One region of the Dichotomicrobium thermohalophilum genome, then DNA from elsewhere that is predicted to be linked to it. Evidence: predicted binding sites of a transcription regulator. Region 1 holds the regulator's gene; the other holds the start of a gene.

What was found. The regulator HrcA, encoded in region 1, represses chaperone genes, less so after heat shock. The targets are predictions, from matches to a motif close to GTTAGCACTCNCNNNNNGNGAGTGCTAAC.
Region 2: BXY53_RS08435 (co-chaperone GroES) is a predicted target of HrcA. The motif match lies at 1,186-1,214, and genes of this name have one in related genera.

What each region holds. Positions count from the first base shown of each region.
Region 1 is NZ_QXDF01000003.1:94,287-97,640, forward strand. It holds gene rdgB (RdgB/HAM1 family non-canonical purine NTP pyrophosphatase) at 1-9, opposite strand, end outside; gene rph (ribonuclease PH) at 9-722, opposite strand; gene hrcA (heat-inducible transcriptional repressor HrcA) at 998-2,059, shown strand; gene grpE (nucleotide exchange factor GrpE) at 2,145-3,056, shown strand; gene BXY53_RS12225 (alpha-ketoglutarate-dependent dioxygenase AlkB family protein) at 3,193-3,354, opposite strand, start outside.
Region 2 is NZ_QXDF01000001.1:1,817,368-1,820,721, reverse strand. It holds gene BXY53_RS08440 (pyridoxal phosphate-dependent aminotransferase) at 1-1,001, opposite strand, end outside; gene BXY53_RS08435 (co-chaperone GroES) at 1,299-1,589, shown strand; gene groL (chaperonin GroEL) at 1,643-3,286, shown strand.

The DNA.
Region 1 (3,354 bases):
CTCCGCCATCAGGCCACCGCCATTTTCTGCAGCTCAGTCAGCTCGGCGATGCCTTTCTTCGCAAGGCTCATCAGCTTGGCGAAGTCATCCTCGCTGAAGGCGCTGGTCTCGGCCGTGCACTGGATTTCGACGATCCCGCCCGCGCCGGTCATGACGAAATTGGCGTCGGCGTCGGCCTCGGAATCTTCTTCATAGTCCAGATCAAGGACGGCCTCGCCGCCATACAGCCCGCAGGACACCGCCGCCACCTGGTCGCTCAGCGGGCTGGCATTCACCATGTCGCGCGCCTGCATCCAGTCAACGGCGTCCTTGAGCGCCACCCAGGCGCCGGTGATCGCCGCGGTGCGGGTGCCGCCATCGGCCTGCAGCACATCGCAATCCACGAGGATTTGGCGCTCGCCAAGCAGTTGAAGGTCCATCACCGCACGAAGCGACCGGCCAATGAGCCGCTGGATTTCCTGCGTGCGTCCGGACTGGCGGCCACTCGCGGCTTCGCGGCGCGTCCGCTCGGTTGTGGCGCGCGGCAGCATTCCATATTCCGCAGTGACCCAGCCCTTGCCCTGACCCTTCAGCCAGGGCGGCGTGCGCTCCTCGATGGTTGCGGTGCACAGCACATGCGTGTGCCCGAACTTAACCAGGCACGATCCTTCGGCATGGCGCGACACCGCGCGCTCGAAACTCACCCGCCGCAACGCATCGGCTTCACGCCCGGACGGCCTCATCGGTTAGCCCCCGTTTGATCCGTCATGTCGACCTCTTGCTGCTCGCTCGTCTTCGGGAATGGCGCGCACCCTAGCCGATCGCCGCGGCGGCGCAAACCGCTTTTGTGCGCGATCAAAACGCGAAAAACACCCGGTCTGGCAGGCGCCTGACATGCGGGGCTAGCGCCCGGGCCGAATTGACGCTTTCACGGACCACGCCTATGTTAAGGCCACTGTCAGGGGTTTTCTGCAGCAAGTAAACGAGGTGCTGGTTTTTTTTCCTTTCGGTGAAACAGATGACCGAACCTCTGGGCGGCTTGAAAGAGCTCAACGAGCGCTCGCGCGAGATTTTCAGACAAATCGTCGAAACGTACCTTGAGACGGGCGCGCCCGTTGGCTCCCGCAACCTGAGCCGGCAACTGCCAATGACGCTGTCGCCGGCTTCGGTGCGCAACGTCATGGCGGACCTGGAGGCGATGGGCCTGATATACGCGCCGCATGCCAGCGCGGGCCGCATGCCGACGCATGCGGGGCTGCGCATGTTCGTCGACTGCCTGCTGGAGATCGGCGATCTCAGCACGCGCGAGCGCGAGCAGATCCAGCGCCAGATGACCGCCGAGTACACCCGCCAGGGCGTCGACGAAGTCCTGTCCGAGGCCAGCGGAATGCTCTCCGGCCTGTCGCGATGCGCGGGCCTCGTGGTCGCGGAAAAGCAGATCAACCGCATCAAGCACATCGAATTCGTCAATCTGGACAACGGGCGCGCGCTGCTGGTTCTGGTGGGCGAGGACGGCGCGGTCGAAAACCGCGTCGTGAATCTGCCGGAAGGGCTGCCGCCCTCCGCGCTGATCGAGGCCGGCAACTATCTCAACGCGCGCATTCGCGGGCTGACGCTGCACGAAGCCAAGGAGCGCATCAATCAGGAGCTCAAAGAAAAGCGCGACCTGCTCGACGAGCTGACCAAGGGGCTGATTGAGGCAGGCCTGGCGGAATGGTCCGGCGGACGCGAGGAGACCAAGAGCCTGATCGTGCGCGGCCGCGCGCATCTGCTTGAGGACCTAAAGGCGATCGAGGAGCTGGAGCGCATCCGGCTGCTGTTTGAGGACCTTGAGTCCAAGAAGGAACTGGTCCGGCTGCTGGACCTGGCCGACGAGGCCGAGGGCGTGCGCATCTTCATCGGCTCCGAGAATCAGCTCTTTTCGCTGTCCGGCTCTTCGGTGATCGTCGCGCCGTTCCGCGACAATGACAGGAACATTGTCGGCGTGCTCGGCGTTATCGGGCCGACGCGACTGAATTATGCGCGGGTCATTCCGGTGGTGGACTACACCGCCAAACTTGTCGGACGACTGTTGACTTGAACGCCGCGACCGGCCGAAAGAAGTCGCAAACATGCGATCGGCCGGCGCTGACGAACCGACCATTTCCACGAGAGATCCGAAAGCGATGAGCAACGAGAAGAAATCAGACACGACGGCGGAAACCGAGAAGGCGCGCCAAAACGACGATCCTTTCGCGCGCGACGACGCGGAAACGAAAGCCGAAGGCGCAGCCGCTTCGGGTGATGATCGAGCCAAGACCAACGAGGCCGGGGCGCAGGAAGGCGCTGGCGAAGCCGCAGCGGCGGAGGCTGCCAGCAAGGCCGGCACGCCGGAAGACCGCATCAAGGAACTGGAAGAACGCCTGAAGCGCGCCGTGGCCGAACAGGAGAACCTGCGCAAGCGCATGGAGCGCGAAAAGGCGGACACCGCGAAATATGCCATCGCCAACTTCGCCCGTGAGGTGCTCGGAATCGCCGACAACATTCAGCGTGCCATCGACGCCGTGCCAAAGGACGCCGCGGCGAACGACCAGGCGCTCAAGACCTTCCTCGAAGGCATCGAGGTGACGGAACGCGAGTTGCACAAGGCCATGGAGCGGCATGGGATCGCCAAGCTGAACCCGGAAGGCGAGAAGTTCGATCCGAACTTTCACCAGGCGATGTTCGAGATCCCCACCGCCGACATGCCGAGCGGTATGGTGATGCAGGTGGTTCAGCCGGGCTATCTGCTTGAGGACCGCGTGCTGCGTCCCGCGCTTGTCGGCGTGTCGAAGGCCGCGCCCGCCACGTCGGGCGGTCAGGACAGGCCGAACGACCAGCCTCAGAGCACCGGCGACAATCCGGCCTCGGAACAGCGCGCGGAGCAGACCCAGACCGGCAGCGCCAGTGCGTCCGCTGAGGACAACACCGAGAGCGACACCTCCAAGACCGACAGCGCATCAGCGCAACCGCGCGGCTCATCACGCCTCAACGAGCCGGTCATCAACGCCGAAACGGAAGAGAGCTACGGAGCCGACTCGGCGAGCCGGAAGGCATAACGCCACCAGTGGGCCTGGCCACCCGCGAGCGGGTTTGGACGCAGCTTCTTGTCATCACGGGGCCCAGCCCCGGCGATGCGAGTCCTATTGGGTGTCACGGAACCGAGCCCCGTAATGGCGACGAAATTCCCATTCCCTAGATATCCGGCTTGTGCACGCGCCGCATGGTGATGTTGATGCGCCCGCCCTCGGGCAGCAGGTCGCTCGATCCGGGGACAATGCGGTCGATGCCGTGGTAGGCGAGCCGCGATTCGCCACGCATCACCAGCACATCCCCGGACGCCAGCTCATAACGCTG
Region 2 (3,354 bases), on a different contig from region 1:
ATGCAGCCGGCGCAGGAGGGATAGACGTAGAACGCGCCTTCTGGTGTCGGGCAGTCGAGGTCGGGCGCCTGATTGAGCATCGAGACGACGAGGTCGCGGCGCTCCTTGAAGACCTGCGCGCGTTCGGCGATGAAGTCCTGCGGACCGTTCAGCGCCTCCACCGCGGCCCACTGGCTGATCGAGGCCGGGTTCGAGGTGGACTGCGACTGGAGTTTGCGCATCGCGCCGATCAGCTCTTCCGGCCCCCCGCAATAGCCGATGCGCCAGCCGGTCATCGCATAGGCCTTGGACACGCCGTTCATCGTCAGCGTGCGCTCGTGAAGCTGCGGTTCGACCTGGGCCGGGGTGACGAACCTGAAGTCGTCATAGGCGAGGTGCTCGTACATGTCGTCGGTCAGCACCCATACATGACTGTGGCGCAGCAGGACGTCGGTAAGCGCCTTCAGTTCGTCATAGGTGTAGCCGGCGCCTGTCGGGTTTGATGGCGAGTTGAAGATGAGCCACTTGGTACTGGGCGTGATCGCGGCTTCCAATGCCTGCGGCGTGAGCTTGAACCGGTCCTCCAGGGTGGTGGGCACGATCTTCGGCGTTCCGCCCGCGAGCAGGGCCATGTCGGGATAAGAGACCCAGTAGGGCGCAGGAATGATGACCTCGTCGCCCGGATTGAGCGTGGCCATCAGCGCGTTATAGATGACCGCCTTGCCACCCGGCGCAACCAGCACCTGCGATGGCTGGTAGGTCAGATCATTCTCGCGCTTGAACTTGTCGCAGATGGCCTGTTTCAGCTCGGGAATGCCGTCAACGGCGGTGTATTTCGTCTCGCCGCGCTCGATGGCCTTGATGGCGGCCTGCTTGATGTTGTCGGGCGTGTCGAAGTCCGGCTCGCCCGCGCCGAGCCCGATTACGTCATGGCCCGCGGCTGCCAGATCCCGCGCCTTCTGCGTCACGGCGATCGTGGGCGAGGGTTTCACGCGCGCCAGCGAGTCGGACAGAAAGCCCATCTTTCAACCTCCCTTGACTGAGAAATGTGGCTGGCATCGCGCCGTGGCCGGCGCTTTGCGGCGAGGCTAGGCAGGCAGGCCGCGCAAGGCAAGTGAATTTCCACCGGGACAGCCCCGATACGAGGGGGAAAGTCGGCGGATATCTATTGACAAGCGGGGAGCACGGACATATTCCGATGGGCGTATTAGCACTCACCATCAGAGAGTGCTAACAAAGTCTCACCGAAAGACTCATGGCCGGACGCACGCGATCGCACCGTGCCCGGCACTCAGGAGCACAAACCACGGAGAACAAAGATGAAATTTCGTCCACTCCATGATCGCGTGGCCGTCAAGCGCGTCGAGGAGGAGCAAAAGACCGCTGGCGGCATCATCATCCCCGATACCGCAGCCGAAAAGCCCCAGCAGGGCGAAGTGATCGCTGTCGGCCCTGGCGCGCGCGGCGATGACAATGAACTCATCCCGATGGGCGTTCAGGTGGGTGACAAGGTGCTGTTTGGCAAGTGGTCCGGCACCGAGGTCAAGATCGACGGTGAAGAAGTCCTCATCATGAAGGAGTCCGATCTGCTGGGCGTGCTCGAAGGCTGAAGCCGTTAGCCACCTGATCGTGAGCCAACACGTGACAAGTAAGGAATACAACCATGACCGCTAAAGATATCCGTTTTTCGACCGACGCCCGCGAGCGCATGATGCACGGCGTCGACAAGCTGGCCAACGCGGTGAAGGTCACCCTTGGTCCGAAAGGCCGCAACGTCATCATCGAAAAATCCTTCGGCGCCCCGCGCTCCACGAAGGACGGCGTGACGGTCGCCAAGGAGATCGAGCTTGAGGACAAGTTCGAGAACATGGGCGCGCAGATGGTGCGCGAGGTCGCCTCGAAGACCAACGATGCCGCCGGTGACGGCACCACGACCGCGACCGTGCTCGCCCAGGCAATTATGCGCGAAGGCCTGAAGGCCGTGGCTGCAGGCATGAACCCGATGGACCTCAAGCGCGGTATCGACAAGGCCGTGACGCAGGTCATTGACTCGATCCGCAATGACGCCCGCGACGTCTCCTCCAGCTCCGAGGTCGCTCAGATCGGTACGATCTCCGCGAACGGGGAGAAGGAGATCGGTGACATGATCGCCGAGGCCATGGAGAAGGTCGGCAACGACGGCGTCATCACCGTGGAAGAGGCCAAGAGCCTGGAGACCGAACTGGAAGTCGTCGAGGGCATGGAGTTCGACCGCGGCTATCTCTCGCCGTACTTCATCACGAACTCCGACAAGATGGTCTGCGAACTCGATGATCCGTACATCCTGATCCACGAGAAGAAGCTGACCAACCTGCAGGCGATGCTGCCCGTGCTGGAGTCGGTCGTACAGTCGGGCAAGCCGCTTCTGATCATCGCCGAGGATGTCGAGGGTGAGGCGCTGGCCACGCTGGTGGTCAACAAGCTGCGCGGCGGCCTGAAGGTCGCGGCGGTGAAGGCGCCCGGCTTCGGTGATCGCCGGAAGGCCATGCTTCAGGACATCGCGGTTCTGACCGGCGGCCAGGTCGTCTCCGAGGAGCTCGGCATCAAGCTCGAGAACGTCAACATCGACATGCTCGGGCGGGCCAAGCGCGTCTCCATCACCAAGGACGACACCACGATCGTCGACGGTGCCGGCGCCAAGGCCGACATTGACGCCCGCGTCCAGCAGATCCGCGCGCAGATCGAGGAGACGACTTCGGACTATGACCGCGAGAAGCTGCAGGAGCGTCTGGCCAAGCTGGCTGGCGGTGTTGCGGTCATCCGCGTCGGCGGCGCCTCCGAGATGGAAGTGAAGGAGCGCAAGGACCGCGTGGACGACGCGCTGAACGCAACCCGCGCTGCGGTCGAAGAAGGCATCGTCGCCGGTGGCGGTGTGGCGCTGCTGCGCGCGGTCAATGCGATCACGGTCGAGGGCGATAACGCCGACCAAGAGGCCGGCATCAAGATTGTACGGCGCGCCCTGCAGGAGCCGATCCGGCAGATCGCCGAGAACGCCGGCGTGGAAGGCTCGATCGTCGTCGGCAAGGTGCTGGAGAAGAACGATCCGGCCTGGGGCTACAACGCCCAGCTCGATGAGTACGTGGACCTCGTCGAAGCCGGCGTGATCGACCCGGCCAAGGTCGTGCGCACCGCGCTTCAGGACGCGGCCTCGGTTGCCGGCCTGATGATCACGACGGAAGCTGGCGTTGCCGAAGCGCCGAAGGAAGAAAAGGGCGGCGCTGGTGCCGGAGACATGGCCGGCATGGGCGGCATGGGCGGCATGATGTAAGCCGCTTGCGCCCCGAGAGGCGCAGCCGTCGCCGTCAAGGCGAATGGGAAGAGCCGCTCCCCGGGGCG